Regions from separate parts of the Azohydromonas lata genome, predicted to be linked through region 1. Evidence: predicted binding sites of a transcription regulator. Region 1 holds the regulator's gene; each other region holds the start of a gene.
What was found. Region 1 encodes NrdR, which represses ribonucleotide reductase genes. Its sites were predicted from a motif close to CACNANATNTNGTG; they were not measured.
Positions count from the first base shown of each region.

Region 2: a site for NrdR is predicted at 2,521-2,534, ahead of SM757_RS15375 (ribonucleoside triphosphate reductase). Genes of this name have one in related genera too.
Region 3: a site for NrdR is predicted at 2,074-2,087, ahead of SM757_RS14695 (ribonucleoside-diphosphate reductase subunit alpha). Genes of this name have one in related genera too.

Region 1 covers NZ_JAXOJX010000015.1:73,872-84,191, forward strand. Annotated here, with positions in the region: gene ribD (bifunctional diaminohydroxyphosphoribosylaminopyrimidine deaminase/5-amino-6-(5-phosphoribosylamino)uracil reductase RibD) at 1-231, opposite strand, end outside; gene SM757_RS11520 (type IV pilus modification PilV family protein) at 289-759, opposite strand; gene SM757_RS11525 (hypothetical protein) at 756-2,006, opposite strand; gene SM757_RS11530 (prepilin-type N-terminal cleavage/methylation domain-containing protein) at 1,994-2,695, opposite strand; gene SM757_RS11535 (GspH/FimT family pseudopilin) at 2,704-3,264, opposite strand; gene nrdR (transcriptional regulator NrdR) at 3,414-3,851, opposite strand; gene glyA (serine hydroxymethyltransferase) at 3,955-5,208, opposite strand; ZMP/ZTP riboswitch at 5,268-5,402, opposite strand; gene SM757_RS11550 (methyl-accepting chemotaxis protein) at 5,587-7,578, shown strand; gene tolB (Tol-Pal system beta propeller repeat protein TolB) at 7,763-9,058, shown strand; gene pal (peptidoglycan-associated lipoprotein Pal) at 9,196-9,732, shown strand; gene ybgF (tol-pal system protein YbgF) at 9,735-10,320, shown strand, end outside.
Region 2 covers NZ_JAXOJX010000024.1:26,979-37,298, reverse strand. Annotated here, with positions in the region: gene SM757_RS15390 (hypothetical protein) at 1-355, shown strand, start outside; gene SM757_RS15385 (AMP-binding enzyme) at 730-1,434, opposite strand; gene SM757_RS15380 (AMP-binding protein) at 1,338-1,871, opposite strand; gene SM757_RS15375 (ribonucleoside triphosphate reductase) at 2,574-4,616, shown strand; gene nrdD (anaerobic ribonucleoside-triphosphate reductase) at 4,654-4,851, shown strand; gene SM757_RS15365 (anaerobic ribonucleoside-triphosphate reductase activating protein) at 4,844-5,524, shown strand; partial or broken gene SM757_RS15360 (putative zinc-binding protein) at 5,834-6,263, shown strand; gene SM757_RS15355 (hypothetical protein) at 6,383-6,610, shown strand; gene SM757_RS15350 (hemerythrin domain-containing protein) at 6,629-7,111, shown strand; gene SM757_RS15345 (hypothetical protein) at 7,108-7,713, shown strand; gene SM757_RS15340 (cyclic nucleotide-binding domain-containing protein) at 7,719-7,982, shown strand; gene SM757_RS15335 (LysR family transcriptional regulator) at 8,087-9,019, opposite strand; gene SM757_RS15330 (phosphonopyruvate decarboxylase) at 9,134-9,667, shown strand; gene SM757_RS15325 (thiamine pyrophosphate-dependent enzyme) at 9,667-10,260, shown strand.
Region 3 covers NZ_JAXOJX010000022.1:86,732-97,051, reverse strand. Annotated here, with positions in the region: gene SM757_RS14695 (ribonucleoside-diphosphate reductase subunit alpha) at 1-1,876, opposite strand, end outside; gene ampD (1,6-anhydro-N-acetylmuramyl-L-alanine amidase AmpD) at 2,225-2,827, opposite strand; gene SM757_RS14685 (PP0621 family protein) at 2,824-3,060, opposite strand; gene SM757_RS14680 (cytochrome C assembly family protein) at 3,157-3,987, opposite strand; gene ffh (signal recognition particle protein) at 4,047-5,426, shown strand; gene ftsY (signal recognition particle-docking protein FtsY) at 5,524-6,678, opposite strand; tRNA gene SM757_RS14665 (tRNA-Met) at 6,753-6,829, shown strand; gene pabB (aminodeoxychorismate synthase component I) at 6,939-8,783, shown strand; gene miaB (tRNA (N6-isopentenyl adenosine(37)-C2)-methylthiotransferase MiaB) at 8,949-10,295, shown strand.

The DNA.
Region 1 (10,320 bases):
CGTGGCGCCACGCACGTCGTGGCCGGCATCCTGCGCGGCGCGCAGCGCCATCACTTCGGCATGGGCCTGGCCCGCAGCCTGCGTGAAGCCTTGCACTTGCCAGCCGTCGCCGGCAATGACGCAGCCCACGCGGGGATTGGGTTCGGACAGGCCTATGGCCTCGTGCGCCAGGCGCAGCGCCTGCGCCATGGCCAACTCATCAAAGGCGGAAAAGTCCGTGGGGGAATTCATGCCCGGGATTGTGCCCAGCGCCGCGGCCCAACCGGACGATCGCGGGGTTAGCCGAAGTCAAGGCGCGCTGGAAGGCGCGGCCGCGGACGGCGAAGGCAGCAACAGCGTGACGGCGGGCACGGCCAGCGCCAACGTGCCGCTGAAGCCGGGGTCTGGCGGCGCGAGCAGGGCGTTCAGGGCCACGGCGTCCTCCACGCCGTCACGGCCCGTCCAGGCCACGCGCACCGTGACCGCTTGCAGGCCCGTGCCGGCGTCGCGCACGCGGCGCTGCAACGTGAACGGGTCGGCGTCGAGGCTGGCGTCCTGCGTGGGCGCCATGGGCGCGGCGCGCAGCGTCTCCAGCTCGCGCTGCGCCAGCGCCAGGGCCTGGCGGCGCAGCCGGCCGGACTCCGCCTGCCCGTGCAGCGCCAGGTGCGCCTGCAGCAGCGCCAGCAGGCCTATGCCCATCACCACGGCCGCCACCAGCGCCTCCATGAGCGTCATGCCGCGCTGGCGCTTGAACCGTCCGCACCGTTGGCGTCGCTTCATTCGAAATCCTTCCAACTGCCGGGCACCGCGACGAAGCGCCCGGCCTGGCGCGCCAGGCGGCGCAGCAGCGCGGCGTCGCGCTCCAGGGCGGGCGCGCCGCTGCCCTCGCAGCAGTCGCCATCCACCAGCACCGCGCCGCGGATGAAGTCGCCGCCTGGCCGCGCATGCCACTGCAGCGACGCGGCCGCGAGCAGCCCGTGCAGCCGCACGCCCGGGCCCAGCCGCGCCGCGCCCTGCACGGCCAGCAGCACGGGCGCGTCCACGCTGCCCAGCGTCAGGCCGGCGGGCAGCGACAAGTCGCCGTCGACCCACAGCGCCTGTGCGCCGCGGTCGACGGCGGTGCGCAGGGCGTCGGCGCAATCGCCGTCGCAGCGCACTATTTGCATGCCGGGCGCGCGCGCCAGGTCCAGCGGGTCCAGGCCCAGGTGGCGGTGCAGCAGCCGGCCCGCGGACAGCCGTGCCAGCTCGGGGTCGCGCTCGGCCACCAGGCGCAGGGTCTGGGCACGGTCCTCGCCCGGCTGCAGGGAAGAAGCGTCCACCACGCCTCCCGCATGCAGCAGCAGGCCCTGGGCATCGCGCTCACGGGTGGACAGGCGCAAGTTGAAACCCGGCAGCCGCACCGTGCCGCGCACGGTCAGCGGCGCTGCCGGCAAGCCGGTGATCGCCGGCACCAGGGCCAGCAGCCACTCGGCGGGCGCCTGCGCGTCCAGCTCGCCCTCGCCGCAGCCCAGGCAGCCGCGCGAGCGCAGCGCCATCAGGTCCGCGCGCGGGCCCGCGGCCACCTGCACGCTGAAGGAGGGCGTTTCAAGCGCCGATGCCGGCGCGCCGCTGCCGCCGCAGGCGCAGGCCCAGGCGCCGTCGGCATCCAGCGTGCAGCCGGCCCGGCTGGGTTGGCCGTCGGCCTCCGAAGCGGGCGACAGCCGCAGGCCGGCCAGGGAAAAGATGAGCCGCTCGCGCAGCCGCTGCGCGCCGGCGTCGCTGCTGGGCGCGCAGGCGCCGTCCAGCCGCCCGGCGTTGAGTTGCGCCAGCGCCCATTGCAGGCCGGATTCCGCCGCCTCGTGCGCCTGCGCGCTGCGCTGCTGCACGCGCGCGCCGCGCAGCTCGGCCAGCAGCGCGCGGTGGGCGTGCAGGCTGGCCAGCAGCGCCAGCGCGCACAGCAGCAGCACGGTGACCAGGGCAACGGCGCCGCGCGGGCGTGCGGACCGCCCCGCCGCCGGCGGCCGCCGGTGGCGTTTCAGCGCGGGCATTCGCCCTCCACCACGTCGTTGCGCAACTGCACCTGGGTGTTGAGCGCGTGGGTGAGGGTGGGCTCGCGCGTGGCGAAGCCTTCCAGCCGCACGTCCAGGTCGCGTTTCAGCAGCCGCGGCGGGCAGATGCGGCCGGCGCCCGTGGCGCAGCTGCCTTGGGGGCGGGGGCGCTCGCAGTGGCGCTCCAGGTCCAGCGCGCGCTGGTGAAGCGTCACCTCGAAGGCGGTGACGGTCATGAAGGCCGCATCGGTCAACGGCTGCCAGTTGCCGCCCTTGAGTTGCTTCACCTGGCCCTCCACCAGGCGCAGCCCCGTGGCCTCGGCCTGGCTCACGCCGTTGGGGTCGGCCTCCGCCCCGCCGCCGGACCAGGAAAAGCGGATGCCGTCGCTTGGGCGCTCCGCTTCGGCGTCGTCCAGCGCGGCATAGGGGTTGGCGCGGGCGAAGTCGAAGTTGTCGGCGACGCCCAACTGCGCCTTCTCCCAATGCCCGGCGCGGCGCAGCTCGTGCACGGCCGCGTCGGCCACCGCCTGCATCTGCTGCTCCAGCCGCATGCGCAGCAGCAACTGGCGGTTGTCGAAGAGGAACTGCTGCAGCAGCGCCGTGGCCGCCGCCGCGACGAAGAGGCCGATGGCCAGGCCCACCAGCACCTCCAGCAGCGTCATGCCGGCGGTGTGGGGCTGGCGGTGCATGGCGGCGATCAGCAGGCCGTGAAACCCGGCACGGCGCCGTCGGGGGAGCAGCCGCGCACGCGGCCGACCACGCTCACGATTTCCTTCACGCCGCGCCCGCTGCGTGCCGTGAGCGTCAGCGAGGCCGAGGGCGTGACGGTGTGGCGCGGCGCGCTAAATCGCAGCGACGGCGCGTTGCTCGACAGGCGCAGCGGCGTGTCGGCGCCGAGCACGTAGGCGCGCAGCAGTTGCGTGGGCGCGTCGCAGGCGGCCGCGCCGGTGGCGGCGTCGCAGCGGCAGCCCTGCGGCTCGCCGACGTGCACCAGCCAGCAGCGGGCGTCGACGGCGTCGGCCAGAAAGCTCAGGCGCACGGTCTGCGAACGCAGCTCGGCCGCGTTGCGCGCATAGGCCACGTCGGCCTCGAACTGCGCCGCCGTGCCCTGCAGGTGGCGGTTCTCGGCCATGGCGGAAAAGGAGGGCAGCGCCGCGCCCACGGCAATGGCCAGCACCGCCAGCGTGACGAGTATCTCGACCAGGCTCAGGCCGCGCGGCTTGGAAACTGCGGGTTTATTCGAGGCTGGTATTCCCATGGCCGCAATTTATTCGGCGGCATGGTGAATTCACATGGGAGGAATGAACCGGTGGCGGCAGGAAAATCAAGCGGGAAAGGGTTTGTTCGAATGGATTGCGGAATGAATATAGATCGGCGAATGCGGCAAATCCGCCGCAGGGGGCTGCCTTAAATATCTTTAATAATCTGTCGAAACTCGTCCACGTCCTTGAAGCTTCTGTATACCGAAGCAAACCGGACGTAGGCCACCTTGTCGAGTTTCTGCAATTCGCGCATCACCAGCTCGCCCAGGCGGGAGGTGGACACCTCGCGCTGCCCGTCCTGCAGGAGGTGCTCCTGGATGCGCTCCAGCGCGCCTTCGACCTGCTCGATGCCCACCGGGCGCTTGCGCAGGGCGAGCTGCATGGAGGCGCGCAGCTTGGCGCGGTCGAATTCCACGCGCGAGCCGTCCTTTTTCACCACGGCGGGCAGCGTGATCTCGGCGCGCTCGTAGGTGGTGAAGCGGCGCTCGCAGCCCAGGCAGCGCCGGCGCCGGCGCACGGCGTCGTCGGTTTCGCGGGTCTCGACGACCTGCGTCTCGCCGTGGCTGCAAAAGACGCATCGCATGGGGGATGGGAGCCTGTGGGCCTTGAAAGTGTGTGTGCAACGAAGCAAACGGCCGGCCGGTGCACTGCACCGCCGGCCGCCGCCTCAACTCAATGACAAACGATCAGCCGCCGTAGACGGGGAAGCGCGCGGTCAGCGCCTTCACCTGCTCGCGCACGCGCTCGATGGTGGCGGCGTCGTGCGGGTTGTCCAGCACGTCGGCGATGAGGTTGGCCGTCAGGCGGGCTTCCTCTTCCTTGAAGCCGCGCGTGGTCATGGCCGGCGAGCCCAGGCGGATGCCGCTGGTGACCATGGGCTTTTGCGGATCGTTGGGGATGCCGTTCTTGTTGCACGTGATGTGCGCGGCGCCCAGGATGGCCTCGGCTTCCTTGCCCGTGAGGTTCTTGGGGCGCAGGTCCACCAGCATCACGTGGCTCTCGGTGCGGCCGCTGACGATGCGCAGGCCGCGCGCGGCCAGCGTTTCGGCCAGCGCCGCGGCGTTCTTGACCACCTGCTGCTGGTAGGCCTTGAACTCCGGCGACAGCGCCTCCTTGAAGGCCACGGCCTTGCCGGCGATCACGTGCATCAGCGGGCCGCCCTGGATGCCGGGGAAGATCGCGCTGTTGATCTTCTTGGCGATGGCCTCGTCGTTGCAGAGGATGATGCCGCCGCGCGGGCCGCGCAGGCTCTTGTGCGTGGTGGAGGTCACCACGTCGGCATGCGGCACGGGGTTGGGGTAGACGCCCGCGGCGATCAGGCCGGCGTAGTGGGCCATGTCCACCATGAAGTAGGCGCCCACGGCCTTGGCGACCTTGGCAAAGCGCTCGAAGTCGATGCGCAGCGCAAACGCCGAGGCGCCGGCGATGATCAGCTTGGGCTTGTGCTCGTGGGCCAGGCGCTCCATCGCGTCGTAGTCGATGTCTTCCTGGGCGTTGAGGCCGTAGCTCACCACCTTGAACCACTTGCCGCTCATGTTGAGCTGCATGCCGTGCGTGAGGTGGCCACCCTCGGCCAGGCTCATGCCCATGATGGTGTCGCCGGGGTTGAGCAGGCCGAAGAACACGCCCTGGTTGGCCTGCGAGCCGGAGTTGGGCTGCACGTTGGCGTACTCGGCGCCGAAGAGCTGCTTCAAGCGGTCGATGGCCAGCTGCTCCACCACGTCCACATGCTCGCAGCCGCCGTAGTAGCGCTTGCCGGGATAGCCCTCGGCGTACTTGTTGGTGAGCTGCGAGCCCTGGGCCTGCATCACGGCCGGCGAGGTGTAGTTCTCGCTGGCGATGAGCTCGATGTGCTCTTCCTGGCGGCGGTTCTCGTCCTGGACGGCGGCGAACAGCTCGGGGTCGACGTTGGCAAGAGTGGATTGGGTGCGGTCGAACATGGCAGTCCTCAGCAATGCGTGTGGAGGTCCCGGTGTCCGGCACGCGGCGGCACGGACAAAAGGGCTGCCCAGGCGAACGGCTTGAAACGGCTGCGGACACCGGATCAAGTGCCCTTCAACCGCCCGCGCTCCACGGTGGTCCTCCACCTCGGGGCTTGCGGTGCAGCCCCTTATCGCCAGTCGCGCGGACCGTCAGTGTAGCGGAGGCGCCGCGGCTGCCCGTCCGACGCCCGGCGCGGGAATTTGGTCACGCTCCGGTCTTGACCCGCATCAACCGCCGATCAACTGCCCATCCACCGGGGCGCTGGACGAAATGGCCAGCCCGGATACTGGGCCAAACCCGTACCGAACTCGAAAAACCTCCCGCGGAGAGCGCTTATGCGTCAGTTCCTCGCCAACCTGAAGTTGGCCCACAAGTTCATGCTCATCGGCGCCGTGGCGGCGCTGATGGCGCTGCTGCCGTGCGTGCTGGCGGTCAACACCTTCCTGGAACAGCTGGGCCTGGCGAAGTCGGAGCTCGCGGGCATGGCGCCCGCGCGCGACCTGCTGGGCCTGATCCAGCTCACGCAGCAGCACCGCGGCCAGTCGGCGGCCGTGCTCGGTGGCGACGCCTCGGTGGCCGCGGCGCGGCAGGAGAAGCAGGCGCTGGTGGAGCGCGCGCTGGGCCAGGCCAGGGCCTCGGTGGCGACGCTGGGCAACGACGGGCTCGCCGGCGCGGTGGGCGAGATCGAGCGCGACTGGCAGGCGCTGGCGGCCGACGTGAGCGGCCAGCGCGTGGAGGGCCCGCAGAGCTTCGCCCGCCACACCGCGCTGATTGGGCGGGAGCTGGCGCTGCTGGAAGACGTGGCCAATGCCAGCGGCATCGTGCTGCACCCGGATGCGCCGGGCTACTTCCTGCAGCTCGGCGTGCTCACGCACCTGCCGCGCCTGACGGAGGCGCTGGGCCAGGCGCGTGCCCAGGGCGTGCGGCTGCTGGTCAAGGGCGAGGCCACGCCGGAGCAGAAGGCGCGCGTGGACATGCTGATGGTCTTGGCGCGCCACCACGCCGAGGACGCCGCCAAGGCGCTGGCGCTGGCCGGGCAGCGCGACGCCGCGCTGGGCCAGGCCATCGCCGCACCGCTGGCGGCGGCGCGCGCCGCCGCCGAGGAGGGCGTCAAGCTGGTGGACGAGCGCATCGTGCGCGCCGAGGCGCTGACCCAGCCCGCGGCGGAGTTCAGCGCCGGCATCACGCGCGTGATCGACCAGCAGTTCACGCTCATCGACGCCTCGCTCAAGCAGCTCGAAGCGCAGCTGCAGCACAGCGTCGGCAGCGCGCGCCAGGCGCTGGCGGTGCTGCTGGGCGCCACCGCCGGGCTGCTGCTGTTTGGGCTGTGGATCATGTGGGCCGTCACGCACGGCATCAGCGGGTCGATCGCCCACGCGCTGGCCCTGGCCGAGGCCGTGGCCGCGGGCAAGCTCGACAACCGCATCGAGGGCGGCGGGCGCGACGAGGTCGGCCGGCTGCTGCGGGCGCTGGGCACCATGAACGGCAGCCTGGCGCGCGTGGTGTCCTCGGTGCGCAGCTGCACGGACCTCATCGCCACCGGCTCGCGCCAGATCGCCGGCGGCAACGCCGACCTGTCGCAGCGCACCGAGGCACAGGCCAGCAGCCTGCAGCAGACGGCCGCCTCCATGGAGCAGATGTCGGCCACGGTGCACACCAGCGCCGACACGGCGCAGCAGGCCACGCAGCTCGCCGGCGATGCCAGCCGCGCCGCCTCCAAGGGCGGCGAGGTGGTGGGCCAGGTGGTGGGCACGATGCGCGAGATCAACGACGCCTCGCACAAGATCGCCCAGATCACCGGGCTGATCGACGGCATCGCCTTCCAGACCAACATCCTGGCGCTCAATGCCGCGGTGGAGGCCGCGCGCGCGGGCGACGCCGGGCGCGGCTTCGCGGTGGTGGCCGGCGAGGTGCGCACGCTGGCGCAGCGCTCGGCCAGCGCGGCCCGGGAGATCAAGGGCCTGATCGAGGAGAGCCTGACCAAGGCCCAGGCCGGCAGCGCGCTGGCCGACCAGGCCGGCCAGGCCATGGGCGAGATCGTGGGCCAGGTGGAGCGCGTGCGCCAGCTCATCGCCGACATCAACAGCGCCACCAACCAGCAGGCCGACGGCATCGGCCAGATCAACGAGGCCGTGACGCAGCTGGACCGCACCACGCAGCAGAACGCCGCGCTGGTGGAGGAATCCGCCGCGGCGGCCGGCAGCCTGCAGCGCCAGGCCGAGCAGCTCGTCGAGGCCGTGGCCGCGTTCCAGTTGCCCGGCGGCCTGTTCGGCGCCCAGGCGGCCCATGGCGGGCGCATGGAGCGGGCCGCGGTGAGGGCGGGCTGAGCGGCCCGCGACGCCCGCCGCCCGCAGGGCCGCGGCGCGGCGTTGCGTCGTCATCCGGCGCCACCGTTCGGCGTCGATCTCATGGCGACTCCGAATTGCGCTTTTGCGTCCGATGACCTTGGCGCGGCCGGCCCCGGTCCGGCGCTTGCCTAGAATCCTGCGCTTTTGGCTGCCTGCCTTCTTCATGTCCACACCTGTTGCTTTGCGCGCCCCGAGCTGGCGCCGGCGTGCCGTGTTGTCCGCGTTGGGCGCGACGGCCTGCGCACCGGCGCTGGCGCAGTTCCGTGTCGAGATCAGCGGCGTCGGCGCCACGCAGATTCCCCTCGCCATCGGCCGCTTCCGCGACGAGAAGCTGGGCGGCCAGCCCATCAGCGAGATCGTGCGCGCCGACCTGGAGCGCAGCGGGCTGTTCCGCGCTTCCGAAGCGCCCGGCGCGCTGGACGAGGGCTCGACGCCCGTCATGAACGAGTGGAAGGGCCGCAACGTCGACGCGCTGGTGGCGGGCTCCGTCAGCCGCCTGGCCGACGGCCGCTTCGACGTGCGCCACAAGCTGTGGGACGTGGTCAAGGGCGAGGACCTGGGCGGCCAGGCCTTCGCCGTGCAGGCCCTGGACCTGCGCCTGGCCGCGCACCGCGTGGCCGACGCCGTCTACGAGCGGCTCACGGGCGAGAAGGGCGTGTTCTCTACCCGCATCGCCTACGTCACCCGCGCCGCGGGCCGCTACACGCTGCGCGTGACCGACGCCGACGGCGAGGGCGGACAGGTGGCGCTGGCCAGCCCGGAGCCCATCATCTCGCCGGCCTGGTCGCCCAACGGGCGCGAGCTGGCCTACGTGAGCTTCGAGACGCGCAAGGCCGTGGTCTGGGTGCAGGACATCTCCAGCGGCGCGCGGCGCAAGGTGGCCGACTTCCGCGGCACCAACAGCGCCCCGGCCTGGTCGCCCGACGGCAGCCAGCTCGCGGTGACGCTCTCGCGCGAGGGCGGCTCGCAACTGCACCTCATCAGCCGCAACGGCGGCGAGCCGCGGCGCCTCACCACCAGCTCGGCCATCGACACCGAGCCCGTCTTCACCCCCGACGGCAGCAGGATCTATTTCGTGAGCGACCGCGGCGGCGGCCCGCAGATCTACCGCATGGGTGCCGGCGGCGGCTCGCCGGAGCGCGTGACCTTCAACGGCAGCTACAACATCAGCCCCGCCATCAGCCCCGACGGCCGCTCCATGGCCTACGTCACGCGCCAGGGCGGGGGCTTCAAGCTCATGCTCATGGACCTGGGCAGCGGCGACAGTCGCGCGCTCACCGACTCCACGGACGACGAGAGCCCCAGCTTCGCCCCCAACGGCCGGCTGATCATCTACGCCACCCGCGGCGGCGGGCGCGACCTGCTCATGACCACCACGCTGGACGGCCGCATCAAGACGCGGCTGCTGTCCTCGGGTCTGGACGTGCGCGAGCCGGCCTGGGGGCCCTTCGGCCGCTGAGCGGCCCTGAACAACCGGCCCCCGGGCCGGAGCGCGTGCCGGAACTTCCCGGCCGGCCGCGTGACCTCAGCCGCTCTCCTTCACGAAGCGGCAAGGTGGATGGGACAAAATTTTTGGATCTTCAAGGAGAGGTAGAGATGAAAGCATTTCGTGGCGGCCTGAGCGCCCTGGCCGTGGCGGCCCTGCTGGCCGGTTGCGCTTCCGGCGTCAAGCTCAACGACACGCCCGTGGAAACGCGCACGCCCACGGCGGCCGACGCCAATGCCGGCGCCGCCGGTGCGGGCAACGGCGCAGCGCAGTCGCAGGTCACGACCGTGAACGTGGACCCCAACGCCGCGCTGGCCAACGCGCCGCGCGTCGTGTACTTCGACTTCGACAGCTTCGTGGTCAAGGACGAGTACCGCTCCGTGGTCGAGACGCAAGCCAAGCGCCTGAACGCCGACAAGTCCAAGCGCGTGAGCGTCGAAGGCCACACCGACGAGCGCGGCGGCCGCGAATACAACCTGGCCCTGGGCCAGAAGCGCGCCGAGGCCGTGACCCGCGCCATGACGCTGCTGGGCGTGAGCGCCAACCAGGTCGAGCCCGTGAGCTTCGGCGAGGAGCGCCCGGCCGTGCAGGGCAGCGACGAGGCGGCCTTCGCCAAGAACCGCCGCGCCGAGATCAAGGACCGCTGACCATGAGCAAGGCACCGCGTTTCCTGGCCCTGGCGGCCGCGCTTGCGCTGGCGCTGCCCGCGGCACGCGCCGAGATGTTCCCGGACAACGAAGCGCGGCGCGCCATCCTGGAGCTGCGCAAGCAGGTCGAGGACGCGTCCAAGGCCCAGAAGGCCCTGGACGCGCAAATGCAGGAGGAGCTCACCAACCTGCGCCGCAGCCTGGTGGACCTCAACAACCAGATGGAGACGCAGCGCGCCGAGATGGCGACGCTGCGCGGCACCAACGAGCAGCTCGCCCGCGACGTGGCCGAGCTGCAGCGCCGGCAAAAGGACATCGCCCAAGGCGTGGACGAGCGCATGCGCAAGCTCGAGCCGCAGAAGGTCACCGTGGACGGCAAGGAGTTCACGGCCGAGGTGGACGAGAAGCGCCAGTACGACGAGGCCGTGGCGCTGCTGCGCAACGCCGACTTCAACGGCGCCGCCGCCGGCTTTGCCGCCTTCATGAAACGCTGGCCGCAAAGCGGCTACACCGACGCCGCGCGCTTCTGGCTGGGCAACGCCCTGTATGGCAAGCGCGACTACAAGGAGGCGATCGCCACCTTCCGCG
Region 2 (10,320 bases), on a different contig from region 1:
GGCAGCCCCGGTGGCGCGCGTCAACGGTGTTGCGTTGCACGCGCCGGACTGGTGCCCGCCCCAAGAGGAACTACGCCAGCGCGTGACTTTCGAGTTGCTGCGCCAGGCGGCACAGCGCGATGGCTTGCTCGACGCCCGCGACGTGCCCTATCTCGACGGCAGCCTAAGCACGACGGCCGGCTTGGCCATCGACACGCTGCTGGAGCGGGAGCTGAAGCTGCCGGACACCGGCGACGAGACACAGCAGCAGCAGGCCTGGGTACAGGCGCTGCGCCAGTACCTGCGCCAGTTGGTCGCTCAGGCGCGGCTGGAGCGCGTTGACTTCGAGGTGGTGAGCGACGCGCTGCTGGCGTAGTCCGTGCAGCGCCCTGCTGCATCGGGTGGCGTGCCAGCCGCTGCGTCTCCAGCACGTGCATGTCGGGCTCACTTGTCTCGGGCGCCCGACTGCTAGCGCAGCAGGTCGCCAACGCTGCACTGCAGCCTCCTGTGCAGCGAGCGGCCCGCCGGTGCGGTATACCGCTTCGCCACGCACGCAGCCCTGCCCAACGAAAGATGGGCTTGCTCGATGACCCGACGCCATTTCCAGCTGCGCAGCTTCGCCATGCGTTGAGCGTGAATGAGAGCCGCCGGCGCATTCGAAACCAGGGCGATGCGGCTTTCGGGCGCCGCCCTCGCCAGCGTGACCGTGGAGTCACGGCGGTTGCATGATCAACTCCGCATAGGAAGGCTTCACGCAGTCTCCCTGCCTGACTCGGCGCGCAGGAACTCGCGGTCCTGCAAGACGCGCCACAGCAGCTTGCCCGAGTCCAAACGCGGCAGCGAGGCCACGAACTTCACGACACGTGGGCACTTGTAGGCGGCCAGGTGCTGTCGTGTCCAGTGCATCAGCGCACGTTTGTCCACGTCGGCAGAGCTGGTGCGGCGCACAACCAAGGCCTTGACCGCTTCGCTGCGGCGCGCGTCCGGCGTGGCCACCACGCAAACTTCCTGCACCGCGGGATGGCGGTACAGCAGCGCTTCGACCTCGGCCGGCCAGACCTTGAGGCCACCGCAGTTGATCATGCGCTTGAGCCGGTCGGTCATGAAGAAGTAGCTCTCTTCGTCCACGCGGCCGAAGTCGCCGGTGCGCAAAAAGCGCTTGCCCTCGATGCACATGAACGCCGCGGCATCGGCTTGCGGCTGGCGCCAGTAGTCGCGCATGAGTTGCGGCGCGTGGACGACGATCTCGCCGCTGGCACCGGGGGGCACCTCGCGCAGCGTGCGCGGATCGATGACGCGTGCGTCGACGCCAAACAGCGGCAGTCCCAGGCACTGCGCCTTGGGACGGTGTGGCGGGTTCAGGTGCGTGGCGGCCATGGTTTCCGACAGACCGTAGCCTTCGATGTAGTCCAGCCCCGTGCGCGCCTTGAGCTGCTGCGCGACGGCCTGCGGCATGGCCATGCCTCCGCCGCGGATCCGCACGTGTCGTCGCCCGTGGGCGCGACGATGACGTGCTCCAGTGCCGGGCTCCATGGCGGGCCATGGGCTGTCACGAAGGCGACCTTCGCGCCGCTATCCGCGCAGCGCTCGTGCTGCTCCTGCTCGCTGGCGCCCGGATGCAGCGGCACCACGACCGCATCGGCACGCAGGATGGCGTAACAGGCCAGCGCCCAGTGCGGGCCGCTGTGCAGTGCCAGCACGACGCGGTCGCCACGCGCAACGCCGGCGGCGTGCTGCAGCCAAGCCGCGAGGACATCGGCCTGTGCGAGGAACTGGGCGAAGCTCAATGCCTTGTCGCCGCACACGATGAAGGGCTTGTGCGGATGGCGTCGCGCCGCGGTCTCGACAATGCAAAACAGGTGCGTCGCTGGTGGCACCACGTCATGGGGCACACCCGGCGGCCAGTGTGGCGAAGGCGCCGCTGCCCCGTGGCAGTCAATGGCTGGCAACGGAAGGCCTCCTTGCAGTCGATGAAGGTGCCACAGCAGTGCTCTCGCCGAGCGCGGGCTGCCGGCTGAGGCGCGGTCCTCGTCGTCCTAGAAAAAAGGCCGGCACTTGGCCGGCCTAAGAAAACATCCGGGGCGAAGGGTGGACGCCCAAGAAGGAGGACAACGCCGTCGCGCCTGGTCCGAACACAGCCTGGACTGGTTTCGGAGCCAATGACGTTGACGACGAAACGCATCGTAGCAACGGTACAAACGTTGTCCTTGAAGCAGTTCAAGACACGAGCAATGAATAGCCTGATGGAAAAAAGGCCCTTCGGCAACGAGGAAAACTTCGTGCGGGACGCAACACGCCTGCCATGGCGACCCGCCGCAGCTTCAACCTGGGTTGTGTAATCGTTTAACTTCGCAACCATACACAGAAAAATTACAGTCGCGACTCTGGATTTATGGAGTGTCGAGCCGGCTTCTTGCCGTACTGCTGGTGTTTCTCAAAACCACACCGAAGGGCTCAACGCGTTGCCGAACCAAGGTGTCGAGCCTGCAGGTTCGCCAATGTCTGACCCCGGTCAACCTCGGGTTGGTGACTCCACAGGGACACTATCCGTAGTGTTTTAAACCAGCTGCAGACCATACATCTAGCGCATCAGTATGATTGACTCCATCGCCTCACTGCCTCAGGAAGACGGCTGTACCTGCGCGCCCGTAGCTGTCGTCAAGCGCGAAGGGAAACTCGTGGCCTTTGACGCCTCGAAGATCGAGCGCGCGCTGGCATGTGCCGGAGCGGCCACTGGCGAGTACGACGCCCTGCAAGCCACGGAGTTGGCCAGCCAGGTTGTGGCACGGCTGGCAAGACGCGTGGCCAGCATTGAATACATCCAGGACCAGGTGGAGCGCGTGCTCAATGAACGGGGCCACTTCGCCACCAGCCGCGCCTACATCGTCTACCGCGAGCAGCATCGCGCCCTGCGGCTGGACCGTGCCACCGCCGTGAACGTCGAGCGCTCGGTCAATGAATACCTGGCGAGGCAGGACTGGCGGGTGCAGGCCAATGCCAACCAGGGGTACTCGCTGGGCGGGTTGATCCTCAACGTCTCGGGCAAGGTCATTGCCAACTACTGGCTCAATCATGTGTATCCGCCTGCGATTGGGCTGGCCCACCGGGAAGCGGACCTGCACATCCACGACTTGGACATGCTGTCGGGCTACTGCGCCGGCTGGTCGCTGCGCACGCTGCTGCACGAGGGCCTCAATGGCGTGCCCGGCAAGGTCGAGGCAGGATCGCCGCGCCATCTCTCCAGCGCCGTAGGCCAGATCGTCAACTTCCTCGGCACGCTGCAAAACGAGTGGGCGGGCGCCCAGGCGTTCAGTTCCTTCGACACTTATCTCGCGCCTTATGTGCGCAAGGACGCTCTGTCCTATGAGCAGGTGCGCCAGTGCATGCAGGAGCTGATCTACAACCTCAACGTCCCCTCCCGCTGGGGCACACAGACGCCCTTCACCAACCTGACGTTCGACTGGACCTGTCCGCAGGACCTGCGCGAGCAGGTGCCGGTGATCGGTGGCCAGGAGCAGCCGTTCTGCTATGGCGACCTGCAGGACGAAATGGACCTGATCAACCGTGCCTACATCGACGTGATGATGCAGGGCGACGCCAAGGGCAGGGCGTTCACGTTTCCCATCCCGACCTACAACATCACCCGCGACTTCGACTGGGAGCACCCCAATACGCTGGCGCTGTTCGAGATGACCGCGAAGTACGGATTGCCGTACTTCCAGAACTTCCTGAATTCCGACCTCGATCCGCACATGGTGCGCTCCATGTGCTGCCGCCTTCAGCTGGACCTGCGCGAGTTGCTCAAGCGCGGCAACGGCCTGTTCGGCTCTGCCGAGCAGACTGGCTCGCTGGGCGTGGTCACGCTGAACTGCGCGCGGCTGGGCTACCTGTACGCGGGCGACGAGCCGGCACTGCTGCGACGCACCGACGAGCTCATCGAGCTGGCGCGCGAGAGCCTGGAGATCAAGCGCAAGCTCATCCAGGGTCTCATTGACAACGGCCTGTTTCCCTACACCAAGCGCTATCTCGGCACCCTGCGCAACCACTTTTCCACGGTGGGGGTCAACGGCCTCAACGAGATGATCCGCAATTTCACGGACGACGCCGAGGACATCACCACGCCGTGGGGCGAGGAGCTCGCTTTGCGCTACCTCGACCATATCCGTGGGCGCATCGTGCAGCTGCAGGAGCAAACCGGGCATCTCTACAACCTGGAGGCTACGCCGGCCGAAGGCACCACTTACCGCTTTGCCAAGGAAGATCGCAAGCGCCTGCCCGGCATCCTGCAAGCAGGCACGGCCGAGCAACCGTACTACACCAATTCGTCGCAGCTGCCCGTGGGCTTCACGAGCGATCCCTTCGACGCCTTGCAGCGTCAGGAAGCGTTGCAGCGCAAGTACACGGGTGGCACCGTCCTCCATTTGTATCTGGGTGAGCGGGTTTCGTCAGCCCTTGCATGCCGCGAGCTGGTTCGGCGCGCGCTCATGCGATTTCGGCTGCCTTACATCACCATCACGCCGACCTTCTCGATCTGCCCGACTCATGGCTACCTGGCCGGCGAGCACGCCTACTGCCCCGAATGCGATGAGCAGGCGCTTGCGCGCAAGGCCCGAGCGGCGGCTGCTGAAACCGCCTGACCGACCGACTCTTTCACGACCCCACCTAGGAGTTTTCATGAGCAACCATCTTTCGACCACAGCCCACCCTCAACTGGCCGAACACGAACGCCAGCGCTGCGAGGTCTGGACGCGTGTCATGGGCTATCACCGCCCCGTGGCGTCGTTCAACATCGGCAAGCAAGGCGAGTTCAACGAGCGCCTCTACTTCGCCGAGCCGCCGCAGGCACGCACGACAGTGCATTCCGGTGTCTGAAGTACTCTTGGTGGGCGGCTTTGAGCCATTTTCCACGACCGACTGGCCGGGCAAGCTGTGTGCGGTAGTGTTTGTGCAAGGCTGCCCATGGCGATGCGGCTATTGCCACAACCCTGGCCTGCAGCCGCGGCAACGGCCGGAAGGCACGCCGCACTGGCGCGACATCCTGGTGTTCCTGGAGCACCGTCGCGGCCTGCTTGACGGTGTCGTGTTCAGCGGCGGAGAGCCCACCATCGATCCGGGCCTGGGCGATGCCATCACGCAGGTCCGGGACTTGGGATTTCAGGTGGGTCTACATACGGCGGGTATCCACACGCGACGGCTGATTTCGGTGCTGCCCCAAGTGGATTGGATCGGTCTGGATCTCAAGGCCGGTGAGGCGGCCCACGACCGCATCACCGGCGTTCCGGGCAGTGCCAGAGCCGGGCTCGACGCGCTCACGCTCGTGGCGGGCAGCGGCGTGGAGGTCGAAGTCCGCACGACTTTCGATCCTGGGCTGCTCGACGACTTGGACCTGTTAGAGATGGCGCGGACGCTACGCGGCACAGGTGTTGGACAGTGGACCCTGCAGCGACGCCGCTGGTTGCAGCCTGAACCGCACATGGCGCCACCGCCTTCGCAACGGCTGCTTGACGAGATAGGGCAGTTGGGCCTGCGTATCCAACTGCGTTGACCCGCAGTGGCAGCAAGGCTGCAGCGCCCATCCATCGGCACATGAAGGCGCGGCACATCCATCCAACAAGGCGCGCTGCCGGCGGCTGCAGTCGTGACATGCCAAGTCGAGGAAGAAACCCGCGGACGCGGCCTGAAACCGGCTTTTCTCCTTCACCGGCGCCCCGCAATGGGCTTGCTGCCGCGAGGCTGACCCACCGTATTGGGCGGTCAACGCATGTGTCGCTGACAAGGCTCAAAACCATGAGGGCGGCGGCCGGCAAGGATGCGCGCAACCGCCCTCGTTTCTACAACCTTGACTGCGCCGCCCATGCCTGCTGCACACCACCCGGATTTCCTGCCTCTCGTCTACAGCTGTTCCGGGTGCTCCAGTGCTGCGCAGTTCGCCAATGACCTCGCGTTGCGCCTGGATCGGGAGGGCGTGGCACAAATGTCCTGCATTGCTGGTGTTGGCGGCAACGTCCCCAGCCTGGTGCGTCGGGCACAGGAGGCCATTGCCAGCGGACGACCCATTCTGGCCATCGACGGCTGCGTGCTGGCATGCGCCAGGGCCTGCTTGGACCAACGTGGTGTGCGTCCCACGGAACATCTGCAACTGGGCCAGGAGGGCGTGAAGAAGCAGTACCACACCGACTTTGATCCGCAGCAATTCGAACGCCTTTATGCGCAGCTCAAGGCGCGCGTGCAGGTAATGGCAGTTGCGGCGCGACCGGTTGCCACAGCCACACGCCGCTGAAGCGAAAGGCCACGAACGCAGGGAAGTTCTGCACTTCCAATCCCCGGCCTGGTCGAACCGCAACTCGGTGCCACCCATGCCGGCAAGCTCACGCCGGCGCAATACCGCGAGCTGGCAACGCAGGTGGAAGCCGAGGTCGGCGGCATCGTTGCCAACTGCAGGCTCGAACCGAAGCCCGACGCGATGCTGCGCCTGGTGATCGCCGATATCGGCGCGGGCACCGACGCAATGGCCGGCAAGGACGCCAAGACCCGCCCGGCGCTGGGCCTGGTCAAGATGGCTGAAAACCTCAACCAGTACGGCAGCCATTTCGACTACCCTGGTTTCGAGCCGATCCACAACGCCCACTGAAATCCCAAGGAGACGATCATGAAGTTCACGACTCCTCAACCCCTACAACACGAACACGAAGCCCTGCACGAGCAGCTGTACCAGGCCACGCAGGCCGGCGGCGAGGTCAGCGAGGCGGCCAAGAAGTTGGTGCACCTGATGCACCCGCACTTCGCCAAGGAAGACCAGATCGCGCTGCCGCCGCTGGGCCTGCTCGCAGCGCTGGCGCGCGGCGAATGGAACGCCGAGATGGTGCAGGTGCTGCCGCTCACCGAGCAGCTTGAGGCTGAGCTGCCGCAGATGCTCGCCGAACACCAGAGCATCGTCGCAGCCTTGAACAAGCTGCGTGAGGTCGCCGCGCGCGCCGGCCGCGGCGACATCGTCGCGTTCGCCGAAGCCCTGGTCGAACATGCACGCACCGAGGAAGAGGTGATGTACCCGGCCGCGGTGCTCGTGGGCCAGGTGGTGCGGCAACGGCTGGGCCAGCGAGCAGCTGCGCCGGCGCAAGAAGTGCGAGCATGAAGACGCCCGCCTTCTTCGATGCAGTGCCGGCGATCGTGGTCGCCGATCCGTTGGCCGAGATGCTCGGTGCGGCCGAGGGCGGGCTGATCGAGTACCAATACGTCGATGCGGTCAAGCTCGCCGGCCACTCGTGCCCGACCGTGGCCGGTGCCTGGCTGATGACGCGTGCGGCGCTGGCGCGGCTGTACGCGAGCGAGACACCGCGGCGCGGTGAGATCCGCGTTGAGTTGCGCCAGGGCGTCGACGGGGGCGTGGCCGGTGTGATCGCTGGCGTGGCGGGCCTGGTGACCGGCGCGGCCAACGAGGGCGGCTTCAAGGGACTGGCGGGCCGCTTCGCGCGCCAGGGCCTGCTGCGCTTCGGTGTGGCGATGAGCGGCGACATACGCTTCACGCGGCTGGACAACGGGCGATGGGTCGAACTGTCGCACCGGCCTCAGGCGGTACCGCGGCCCGCCGGCTTGAGCGGGCTGCTGCGCGATGCTCTGGCGCCGCAGGCGCCAGCCGCGGCACGGCGCGCTTTCGCCGACGCCTGGCAAAGCTGGGTTCAGGCGATCCTGACCGAACATGCCGACGACCCGGCGTTGATCGGGTTGGTGTCCTGAGACACATGGCGCGCCGCGAGATCGCGCCCGCGGCCTTCCTCGCCGGCGTGCCGCTGTTCAAGGCACTCGACGCCGCCACCCTGGCCCGCCTGGCGGCCGCCACCACGCGGCGTGCGCTCAAGCGCGGCGAGACGCTGTTTCGCAAGGGCGATCCGGTCACCGGCATGTACGTCGTTGTCTATGGCGAGGTCAAGCTGATCGCCACCACGCCGGCGCGCGGGCAGCGGCTCGCGGGCATCGTCGGGCCAGGGCAGAGTTTTGACTCCTGATGTCGCGCCTTGCTCGACGCCTCGATCGTGCGCGCCGGCAGTGCGGTGGCGACCGTTGTTCTGCGAAGACCGCGGGGGTGGCAGCTTCTTTACGCGGGCAGTCTTCACTCCGCCAGCCAGCGCGCCGCGGGCCAGTGCTTGCGGTCCACGGCTTCCCGCATGGTTTCGACCAGCAACTCCACGACGCAGCGCACGGGCAGGGTCGTCTGCCGGTTGGTGGGCAGCGCCAGCACGATCTTGCGTAGCAGCGTAGGTTGCGTAAGCGGGGCTGCGTTCAACAGGCCTCGCGCGATGTCTTCCGCCACGGCGATGGAGGGCAGGATCGTCAAGCCATGGCCTCCTAACACCAAGCTTCTCTGCACGCTCAACGCATTGGTCTCCGCCACGACCTGAAGCTGCAGGCTCTGTAGCGCCGCAGCATGGTCTACCAAGGCCCGGATGCCGTGCGGCGCGCTGGGCAGTATGAGCGGCTTCGTCGCAAGCTCCCTCAGCGTCACAGGCACGTCCCGCTTCAGGCCGGAGTCGGGCAGCCCTACGGCCCACAGGCCTTCCTCCAGCAACTGCCGTGTCTGGATGGCTGGCGTGGGCTTCGGGTCGTAGAGCAAGGCCGTGTCAATCTCGCCCGCTTCCAACCAGCGTTGCAAGTAACCGGCGTACCCCATCGAGATGCGTACGCGAATGCCGGGATAGCGCGCCGCGACGGCCGTCACCAGTGCACTGGACAGCAGGTCGCAGGCGCTGGGCAGCAGGCCCACTGTGACGATGCCGCCGATGCTCCCGCGCGCCGGCGCGATCTCGGCGCGGGCCCGGTCGAGCTCGTTAAGCACCCGCCGGGCGTACTCGACCAGCGTGCGGCCTGCCTCGGTGAGGTCCATACCATGGCGGCTGCGCTCGAACAGCGTCACGCCCAATTCCTCCTCCAGCAGCTTGAGCTGGCGCGACACGGCCGGCTGGACGATGTTGAGTACGGTCGAGGCTCGCGTGACGTTGCCTGTTTCGGCAACGGTCACCAGGGCGCGCAGCTGCTTGAAGTCCATGAGGCTTGGCCGCCATGCGGCGGCGTGATGAGTGTCATCACCAAATTCTATTTTTCTTTGCATTCCATCAAAACCTAACATGGCTTCATTCAACGACAGCCACAGAGGCACACGATGGACACAGCGTCGAACGCCCCAGCCTGGCAACAGGCGGTTTTCAAGGCCTTGAAAGAAGGAGGCATCCAGCAGCTTGCCTACGTGCCCGATGCCGGGCATGCGCATGCCATCCGCAGCGCGGTGGCGGACCCTGACATCGAGGACGTGGTGCTCACCACGGAGGAAGAAGGCGTGGCCGTGGTCAGCGGCGCCTGGCTGGGCGGTCAGCGCGCGGCGCTGCTCATGCAAAGCAGCGGCGTGGGCAACTGCGTGAATATGTTTTCGCTGCTGCGCAGTTGCAATTTCCCCTTCCTGACGCTGGTGACGATGCGCGGCGAGTACGCCGAGTTCAACCCATGGCAAGGACCGATGGGCAAGACCACGCAGCAGGCACTGGAGCTCATGGGCATCACGGTGCTGCGCGCCGACAAGCCCGAAGAAGTCGGCGAGATCGTGAGCGCGGCGCTGGACGCCGCCTTCCTGGCCGGCGAACAGGTCGCCGTGCTGTTGTCGCAGAGCCTGATCGGCCGCAAGAAGTGGGAGCGCAAGTGATGAGCAACCAGACCCGAGTGGCGGTGGACCGCCGTGCCTTCGTCTCCACGCTGCTGGCCGCCGTGCCTGATGCGCTGGTCGTGACTGGATTGGGTTCGCCCTCCTACGACGTGTTTGCCGCCGGTGATCGCGACAAGAACTTCTATCTCTGGGGCGCCATGGGTGGTTGCACCTCGCTGGCCCTGGGCCTGGCGCTGGCGCAGCCGGATAAGTCAGTAGTGGCCATCACGGGCGACGGCGAGCAGCTCATGGGCATCGGCAGCCTAGCCACCATCGGCGCCAAGGCACCGAAGAACCTGACCATCGTGGTGCTGGACAACGGGCACTTCGGCGAGACGGGCATGCAGCGCAGCCACAGCAGCCTGGGCACCAGCCTCGTGGCAGTGGCCAAGGGCTGCGGCATCCGCACCGCATTCGCGGTGGAAAGTATGGACGCGGCCTCGAAGGTGGCGCAGCACGTCAACGCGCGTGAGGGCACCGCATTCGCGCAGGTGTTCATCAACGCCGACGAACCGCCGCGCGCCTTGCCGCCGCGGGATGGCGTGTTCGTGAAGAACCGCTTCCGTGCGGCGCTGGGTTTCGCGCCGTTCTGATCTCCCCTGCTGATCGAAGTCGCAACATGGCTTCGTCATGCCCGCAAAGGCGGGCATCCA
Region 3 (10,320 bases), on a different contig from region 1:
TCTTGCGCAGCTTGTCATGGTCGATGCCGCCGTCCTTGACGTGGTGCGCCAGGTTCACCGAGCCCAGGTTGCACACGGCGATCTCGTCGGGGCCGGTGTTGAGCGTGATCTCGGTGCACAGGTTGGAGGAGTGCACCACGCCCACGTGCTGCTGCGGGCTGCGCACGTTGCAGGCGTCCTTGAACGTGATCCAGGGATGCCCGGTCTCGAACAGCATGGTGAGCATCTTGCGCCACAGGTCGCGGGCGGCCATGCGCTTGAAGAGCTTGATCTCACCGCGGTCGGCCATGGCTTCATAGGCCACGTAGGCCTGCTCGAAGGCCTTGCCGAACTTGTCGTGCAGGTCCGGGCAGTTGGAGGGCGAGAACAGCGTCCAGGGGCCGCCTTCCATCACGCGCTGCATGAACAGGTCCGGAACCCAGTTCGCGGTGTTCATGTCGTGGGTGCGGCGGCGGTCGTCGCCGGTGTTCTTGCGCAGCTCCAGGAACTCCTCGATGTCCAGGTGCCAGGTCTCCAGGTAGGCGCACACGGCGCCCTTGCGCTTGCCGCCCTGGTTGACGGCCACGGCCGTGTCGTTGACCACCTTGAGGAAGGGGACGACGCCCTGGCTCTTGCCGTTGGTGCCCTTGATGTAGGAGCCCAGCGCGCGCACGTTGGTCCAGTCGTTGCCCAGGCCGCCGGCGAACTTGGACAGCAGCGCGTTTTCCTTGAGCGCCTCGTAGATGCCTTCGAGGTCGTCGGACACGGTGGTCAGGTAGCAGCTGGAGAGCTGCGAGCGACGCGTGCCGGCATTGAACAGCGTGGGCGTGCTGCTCATGAAGTCGAAGCTGGAGAGCACGTCGTAGAACTCGATGGCGCGCGCCTCGCGGTTGGTCTTCTCGCCCAGCGCCAGGCCCATGGCCACGCGCATGAAGAAGGCCTGCGGCAGCTCGATGCGCTGCTCGTCGATGTGCAGGAAGTAGCGGTCCACCAGGGTCTGCAGGCCCAGGTAGTCGAACTGCAGGTCGCGATCGGCCTTGAGCGCGGCGCCCAGGCGGGCCAGGTCAAAGCCCAGCAGCGCCTCGTCCAGCAGCTCGGCCTTCACGCCCTTGGCGATGAAGCCGGGGAAGTACTCGGCGTAGCGCGCGGCCATCTCGGCATGCGTGACCTCGCTGCCCAGTACCTGCTTGCGCACCGTGTGCAGCAGCAGACGGGCGGTGGCGCGGGTGTAGCCGGGTTCCTTCTCGATGAGGGTGCGCGCGGCCAGGATGGCGGCCTTGTGCACCTCTTCCATGGGCACGCCGTCGTAGAGGTTGCGGTGCGTCTCGGCCAGGATGGGCGCGGGCAGCACGTCGGCCCCCAGGTCCGCGCAGGCGGACTCGACCAGGGCGTGCAGGCGCGCCTCGTTCAGCGGCACGCGCTGGCCGTCCTCCGTCACGTGCAGCACGGGCTTGGCGGCCGCGGCTTGGGCGGCGGCTGCCGCGGCGGCGGCGCGCTGGGCGCGCTCCTGCGCATGGCGCTCGCGGTAGAGCACGTAGGCGCGGGCCACGTCGTGGTGGCCGCCGCGCATGAGCTGCAGCTCCACCTGGTCCTGCACGTCCTCGATGTGGAAGGTGCCGCCGGCCGGGCGCGAGCGCAGCAGCGAGCGCACCACGGCCTCGGTGAGCGCATCCACCGTCTCGCGCACGCTGGCCGAGGCCGCGCCCTGGCTGCCCCGCACGGCCAGGAAGGCCTTCATCAACGCCACCGCGATCTTGCTGGGCGTGAAGGCGACCACCGCCCCGTTGCGCCGGATGATCTGGTAGCCCTCGTAGGTCTCGCGCGCTGCCGGCGCAGAGGTCTCGCCGATGAAGACGCCTTCGGCGTCCGTGGGGGTGTGCAGTTCAGGTGCGCTCATGTCTTTCCTTCTGGTCAAGAGAGCCTTGCGCCGCCGCAAGCCTGTGGCTTGCGGCCGGGCAAAGGCTCCACAGCCGCCGCGGCGATGCCCAGGCATCAAGGGCCTGCGAGCCGGGGCGTGTGCAAAAACTTGTGGATAACCGGTGGGCCGCTGGTGGATAGCGGACACTACCTGTGGGGTGCAGAGACGTATTAGACCACTACATCTAGTGTCGGAAAAGCCAAAGTCACCAAATTGCCACGCTTGCGTGATGGCTTGCCCAAAACGGCATCCGGCTTGCAGTGGGCGCGCGAGAACCGCCGCAGCGGACGCGGGAGGTTGCGTGGGAAACCGAATTCGGACAAGGATTCAGGCGGGCCTGCGCAGCGAATGCCCTTGTGCCTGCCAGCCGCTCAGGCGCTCCAGCAGCGGCCAACTGAAGCCGGCGCCGGGGTCGTGCTTGCGGCCGGGCGCGACGTCTTCGTGGCCCGTGGCTTCGCTCAAGGGATAGCGTGCCGCCAGCGCCCAAAGCAGGCGGGCGAGGCGGCGGTACTGCACGGCGGTGAAGTGCTCGCCCTCCAGCCCTTCAAGCTCTATGCCTATGGAGTAGTCGTTGCAGTTGTCGCGGCCACGCCAGGCGGAGCGGCCCGCATGCCAGGCGCGCGCATCGCAGGAGACGAACTGCAGCAGCTCGCCGCCGCGGCGCAGCAGGAAGTGCGCGGACACTTCCAAGCCGCGTATCTGCTGGAAATAGGGATGGGCATCCCAGTCCAGCCGGTTGGTGAAAAGGCGCTCTATGGCGTCGCCGCCATAGACGCCAGGCGGCAGGCTGATGGAGTGGATGACCGCCAGGTCGATGCTCACGCCCGCGGGGCGCGGGCCGAAGTTGGGCGACGGGCAGCGCCGCGCCGCCGCGTACCAGCCCTGCTCCCAGGCCGCGCCGTCCGCGGGCGGCGGCACCCAGGCGCTCATGACGTGCGCGGACCGGCGATGCGGTGCGGAACGCTGCAGAACACCCGGCCCTGCTCGTCCAGCACCGCTTCGCTGCGCGGCAGGTGCAGTCCGCAGTGGCTGCAGCGCACCATGGCTTCCAGCCGCGGCGGGCTGTTGCGGCGCGGCGGCGCAGGCGGCGGCGGCAAGGACGCGCGGCGCATGGCCCACAGCACCACGAAGACCACGGCAATCAGCAGCAGGAACTTCAGCATGGTGCGGACCTCGCGGCGAGGGCCGGACGCAGGCGCGGGGCGGACGGTGTGTTCATGGCGGGAACGGCGGCGCGGGGCTGCGGCAGGGCGACGGCGTCACACGGTGCGGTGCAGCACCACCTCCATCACGAAGCGCGAGCCGATGTAGGCCAGCAGCAGCAGTGCAGCGCCCGCATAAAGCCAGCGGGTGGCGCGCCGTCCGCGCCAGCCCCAGGCCAGCCGTCCGCTGATGAGCAGGGCGAACGTGGCCCAACCCAGCAGCGAGAACACCGTCTTGTGGTCCCAGCGCCAATGCGGGCTGAGCCAGGCGCCCAACAGCAGCGCGGCGCTGAGCACCACGAAGCCGGCCTCGACGAAGCGGAAGGTCAGCCGCTCCAGCCGCAGCAGCGGCAGGCCGAACGGGCCGCCACCGCCCTGCGGCGGGATGAGTTTCAGGCGCATCTGCCGCTCGGCGCGGTCCAGCAGCATGGCGTGCAGCACCGCGGCGCCAAAAAGGCCATAGGAGGCGATGCCCAGCATCCAGTGCAGCGGCATCCAGGCCGAGCCGCTTTCGTCCAGGCGTATCTCGCCTGGAAAGGCCGCGGCCAGCAGCACCACCGGCGCACCCACCGTGGCGAGCTGGCGCCGCACGCCCGGCAGCGAGAAGAGGCGGCTTTCCACCGCGTGCACGGCGAGCACGAACCACACCGTCAGCGACAGCGCCGGGCCGAAACCGAAGCGCACGCCCGGCGGCTCGCGGCCCACGGCGCCTATCTCCAGCGCCAGCGCCACACCGTGCAGCACCCAGCCCAACTGCAGCGCAGCCGTGTGCAGCCGGCGGCCATCGGGCGCAGGCATCAGGGCGATGAGGTAGGCCACCACGGCGCCCAACGCGGGCAGCCAAGGCCATGCGACGGAAGCCGCGGCAGGGCCGGACGATAAAATCATACGAACAGTGTACTTTCGCGGCCAGCGCCTCCCGGCGCGCTACAGCCGCCCTCCCCGCCATGGCCTCTGCCCTTACCGACCGTCTGTCACGCCTGGTCAAGACCATGCGCGGCCAAGCCCGCATCACCGAGAGCAACGTGCAGGACATGTTGCGCGAGGTGCGCATGGCACTGCTCGAAGCCGACGTGGCGCTGCCCGTCGTCCGCGACTTCATCGCCCGCGTCAAAGAGAAGGCGTTGGGCCAGGAGGTGGTGGGCTCGCTCAACCCCGGCCAGGCGCTGGTGGGCATCGTCAACAAGGAGCTCGCCGCGACCATGGGCGAGGGCGTGGCCGACATCAACCTCGCCGCGCAGCCGCCGGCGGTGATCCTGATGGCGGGCCTGCAAGGCGCGGGCAAGACGACCACCACCGCCAAGCTGGCCAAGCACCTCATAGAGCGCCGCCGCAAGAAGGTGCTCACCGTCTCGGCCGACGTCTACCGCCCCGCCGCCATCGAGCAGCTCAAGACGGTGACCAAGCAGGCCGGCGCCGAGTGGTTCCCCTCCGCGCCCAACCAGCAGCCGCGCGACATCGCGCTGGCGGCGCTGGACCACGCGCGGCGCCACTACTTCGACGTGCTGCTGGTGGACACGGCCGGCCGCCTGGCCATCGACGAAGCGCTGATGGCCGAGATCCGCGACCTGCACGCCACGCTCAAGCCGGTGGAGACGCTGTTCGTGGTGGACGCCATGCAGGGCCAGGACGCCATCAACACCGCGCGCGCCTTCAAGGAGGCGCTGCCGCTCACCGGCATCGTGCTGACCAAGCTGGACGGCGACTCCCGCGGCGGCGCGGCGCTGTCGGTGCGCCAGGTCACGGGTGCGCCCATCAAGTTCGCCGGCGTGTCCGAGAAGATCGACGGGCTGGAGGTGTTCGATGCCGAGCGCCACGCCGGGCGCGTGCTGGGCATGGGCGACATCGTGGCCCTGGTCGAGGAAGTCCAGAAGGGCGTGGACCTGGATGCGGCGCAGAAGCTCGCCGCCAAGGTCAAGAGCGGCGACGGTTTTGACCTCAACGACTTCCTGGCCCAAATCAGCCAGATGAAGAAGATGGGCGGCCTGTCCGGGCTGATGGACAAGCTGCCGGCCCAGATCGCCGCCAAGGCCGGCCAGGCCGACATGGACCGCGCCGAGCGCGACGTGCGGCGCATGGAAGGCATCATCAATTCCATGACGCCGCTGGAGCGGCGCAAGCCCGAGCTCATCAAGGCCAGCCGCAAGCGCCGCATCGCCGCGGGCGCAGGCGTGCAGGTGCACGAGGTGAACAAGCTGCTCAACCAGTTCGAGCAGATGCAGGGCATGATGAAGAAGATGAAGGGCGGCGGCCTCATGAAGATGATGAAGCGCATGGGCGGCATGAAGGGTCTCAAGGGCATGCTGCCGCCGGGCATGGGCGGCTGACGCGCGTCACGCGAAGGCACAAGACAAAGAGGGCGGGCGCCGCGAGGCACCCGCCCTCTTCTCTATGTGACTGGGCCCTGTTGCCGCAGCGGCTGCGTCAGCCCAGCAGCGCCTGCGCGAACTCGCGGGCGTTGAAGGTTTCCAGGTCTTCCAGCTTTTCGCCCACGCCGATGAAGTACACCGGCACGGGGCGCTCGCGCGCGATGGCGGCCAACACGCCGCCCTTGGCGGTGCCGTCGAGCTTGGTGACCACCAGGCCCGTGAGCTGCAGCGCCTCGTCGAAGGCTTTCACTTGGGCCAGGGCGTTCTGGCCGGTGTTGCCGTCCACCACCAGCAGCACCTCGTGCGGCGCGTCGGCCTGGGCCTTGGCGATGACGCGGCGGATCTTCTTGAGCTCTTCCATCAGGTGCAGCTGCGTGGGCAGCCGGCCCGCGGTGTCGGCGATCACCACGTCGCAGCCGCGTGCGCGGCCGGCCACCACGGCGTCGTAGGTCACGGCGGCCGGGTCGCCGCCTTCCTGGCTCACGATCTCCACGCGGTTGCGGCCGGCCCACACGGCGAGCTGCTCACGCGCCGCGGCACGGAAGGTGTCGGCCGCGGCCAGCAGCACGCGCTGCTCGGCGTCGGCCAGGTGGCGGGTGAGCTTGCCGATGCTGGTGGTCTTGCCCGCGCCGTTGACGCCCACGACCATGACCACCGTGGGCGACGCTTCGCCAATGGCCAGCGGCTTTTCCAGCGGCGCCAGCAGCTCGGCGATGGCGTCCACCAGCAGCGCCTTGACGGCCGCGGGGTCGCTGGCCTTGGCGTCCTTGACGCGGCGCTTGAGGTCCTTGAGCAGGAACTCGGTGGCCTTGACGCCGGCGTCGGCCATGAGCAGCGCCTCTTCGAGCTGCTCGTACAAGTCCTCGTCGATCTTGGTGCCGGTGAAGACCTGGGCGATGCCGCTGCCGGTCTTGCGCAGGCCCAGCTTCAAACGCTCCATCCAGCCCGCGCGCGGGGCGGTGGGCTTCTCGGCGGTTTCCATGATCTCCGGCTCGGCGGCGGGCTCGACCGGCGCGGGCGCAGGCGCCGATATGGGGGCGGGTTCGGCCTCGGACTTGCCGAACAGTCCACCGAACCAGCCGCTGCGCGCCGCCGGAGCCTCGGCGGCCGGCGGGACGACAGGCGCGTCAGCGGCAGCGGGCGAAGCTTCAGGAATGACCTGCGGCTCGGCCGGCGGCGGGGGCGCCTTCTTCTTGAAAAAGCTGAACATGAAGAAATTGTCTGATGAATTCGCTAAGGGGCTTGCGTCGAAGTTAAAAATATCGATAGAATGGCGGTCTCGCAGGCGCTTTAGCTCAGTCGGTTAGAGCGACGGAATCATAATCCGCAGGTCCGGGGTTCGAATCCCTGAAGCGCCACCAAACACGAAGCCCTGCAGGCCACAAGCCTGCAGGGCTTTTCGCTTTGGGCGAACGGCGGGCACAGGCGAGAGTTCAAAGCAAAGATGCAGCAACGGGCATGCTCAGCGCCATGAAGTTTTTCTCATCTTTCGCACTGCTCGACGATTGCACCGCGTCGGACGCGGCGCCGCGCAGCCGGCTCTACGCCGATCTCGTGCGCGAGCACCGCTGCACCGACCCACGCACGCTGGACGCCGTGTGCGCCGCGGCCCAGTCCGACCTGCGCGCCGGGCTGCACGCCGTGCTGCTGGTGGACTACGAATGGGGCGCCAAGCTGCTGAACGCCGGACAGGAGGCATTGCCCCCCGGCGACGCCTCCTGCCTGCGGTTGCTGATGTTCCGCGAGCTGCGCCGCTTGAGCAGCGACGAGGTGCAGGCCTGGCTGGCCGGGCAGGACGCGGCCCTGGCAGCCGATCTGCCCACCGCCGGGCTGCTGCCGCTGCAGCCCAGCCTGGACCGCCAGGCCTTCGACGCCGCCATCGCATGCATCCACGAGGCCATACGCGCCGGCGAGAGTTACCAGGTCAACTTCACTTACCGGCTCACCGGTGAAGCCTACGGCGAGCCGCTGCGGCTGTACCGCCGGCTGCGCCAGCGCCAGAGCGTGCCTTACGGCGCCTTCATACAACTGGAGGACGGCACCAGCGTGCTGTCGTGCTCGCCGGAGCTGTTCCTGCGCCACGAGCAGGGACGGCTGACGGCGCGCCCAATGAAGGGCACGTCCGCGCGTCTGCCTGACGCGCAGGCGGACGCGACCGCGGCGCTGGCGCTGGCGCAGGACGCCAAGAACCGCGCCGAGAACCTGATGATCGTGGACCTGCTGCGCAACGACCTGGGCCGCATCGCCCAAACCGGCTCGGTGCGCGTGCCCGCCCTCTTCACCGTGGAGCCGCACGGCGTGGTGTGGCAGATGACGTCCACGATTGAGGCCCGCGCGCTGCCGGGGCTGGACCTGCCCGCCCTGCTGCGCGCCACCTTCCCCTGCGGCTCCATCACCGGCGCGCCCAAGCTGCGCACCATGGAGCTGATCGCCGGGCTGGAAAGCACGCCGCGGGGCCTGTACTGCGGCGCCATAGGCTGGCTGGATGCGCCACGCGGCGATGCCGCCTGCGGCGACTTCTGCTGTTCGGTGGCCATACGCACGCTGGTGCTGGGCCCGCAAGGCGAAGGCGGCCTGCGTCCCGTGCGCATGGGCGTGGGCGCGGGCATCGTGCTGGACAGCGACGCCGTCGCCGAATTCGAGGAGTGCCGGCTCAAAGCCCGCTTTGCCACCGGGCTGGGCCACGAGTTCGAGCTGTTCGAAACCCTGTTCGCGCAGCAGCCGCAGGGCTTCAGGCATTTGGACAGGCACCTCGCGCGGCTGTGCCGCAGCGCCCAGGCCTTGGGTTTCAAGCTGGACGAACAGGCGGCGCGGCGCCGGCTCGATGCCGCGCTCTGCGCCTTGCCCGCCGACGTGCCGCACCGCGTGCGCCTGGCCCTGGGCCATGACGGCCAGCTCGGCGTGACGCAGGCGCCGCTGGCGCCCCTGGCTGGCGGCCCCGCGGGCCTGCTGCTGGCCGGGGAGCCGCTGGCGCCCTCCCCGCTGTCGGCCCACAAGACCACGCTGCGCGCGCGCTACGACGCCGGCGTGCGTGCGGCGGAGCAGGCCGGCGCCTTCGACACGCTGTTCTTCACACCGCAAGGCCATTTGATTGAAGGCGGGCGCAGCAACGTCTTCGTCCAGCTCGATGGCCGCTGGTGGACGCCGCCCTTGGGCGACGGCGCGCTGCCGGGCGTCATGCGCGAGGTGGCGATGGGACAGCTCGACGCCGCCGAGCGCAGCCTGCGGCGTGAGGATTTGGCGCGCGCTGAATCTTTGATCGTCTGCAATGCCTTGCGTGGCTTGCTGCCGGCCCGCCTGGTGGCGGCCGACTAAAATTTCGCCTTTCGCCCGCGGGCCCTCAGGCCCGCATCCCACACAGCCCCTGGATCTACACCATGCCCGCTGTGCCGGCGCCTCCCTTGAGATGACCAGGGGGCGAGCCGCCGTCTCGCGCATGGATCCGGATCACATGCCAGCGCCTTGCGCTGAAGGATCCTCATGAGCGCCAAGAAAGTTTTCATCCGCACCTTCGGCTGCCAGATGAACGAGTACGACTCGGACAAGATGGCCGACGTGCTGCAGGCCGTCGAAGGCTACGAGCCCACGGACGACGTGGAGCAGGCCGACCTCATCCTCTTCAACACCTGCTCGGTGCGGGAGAAGGCGCAGGAAAAGGTCTTCTCCGACCTGGGCCGCGTCAAGCACCTCAAGCAAAAGGGCGTGCTCATTGGCGTGGGCGGCTGCGTGGCCAGCCAGGAAGGGGCGGCCATCATCGAGCGCGCGCCCTACGTGGACATGGTGTTCGGCCCGCAGACCCTGCACCGGCTGCCGCAGATGATCCAGGCGCGCCAGCAGCAAAAGCGCCCGCAGGTGGACATCAGCTTCCCCGAGATCGAGAAGTTCGACCACCTGCCGCCCGCGCGCGTGGAAGGCGCCTCGGCCTTCGTCTCCATCATGGAAGGCTGCTCCAAGTACTGCAGCTATTGCGTGGTGCCCTACACCCGCGGCGAGGAAGTGAGCCGCCCCTTCGAGGACGTGCTCACCGAGGTGGCGGGCCTGGCCGACCAGGGCGTCAAGGAAGTGACGCTGCTGGGCCAGAACGTCAACGCCTACCGCGGCAAGATGGGCGACGGCGACGAGATCGCCGACTTCGCGCTGCTCATCGAGTACGTGGCCGAGATCCCCGGCATAGAGCGCATCCGCTACACCACCAGCCACCCCAACGAGTTCACGCAGCGGCTCATAGACGTCTACGCCAAGGTGCCGCAACTGGTGAGCCACCTGCACCTGCCGGTGCAGCACGGCAGCGACCGCGTGCTCATGGCCATGAAGCGCGGCTACACGGCGCTGGAATACAAGAGCACCATCCGCAAGCTGCGCGCGGTGCGGCCGGACATCAGCCTGTCCAGCGACTTCATCGTCGGCTTCCCCGGCGAGACGCAGGACGATTTCGAGCGCACGCTCAAGCTGATCGAGGACGTGGGCTTTGACGCCAGCTTCAGCTTCGTGTTCTCGCCGCGCCCCGGCACGCCGGCCGCGGCGCTGCAGGACGACACGCCGCAGGGGGTGAAGCTCAAGCGGCTGCAGCAATTGCAGGCGCTGATAGAGGGCAACGTGCGCCGCATCAGCGACAGCCGCGTCGGCACGTTGCAGCGCATCCTGGTCGAAGGCCCCTCGCGCAAGGACCCGGCCGAGCTCATGGGCCGCACCGAGTGCAACCGCATCGTCAACTTCAAGGGCCAGCCGCGACTGGTGGGGCAGATGGTGGAAGTGCGCATCACGCAGGCGCTGCCGCACTCCCTGCGCGGCGAAATGGTGCTGCGCGGCGACGACGCGGCGGCCTGAAAGGCCGTCAGCACCTCCAAGTGCT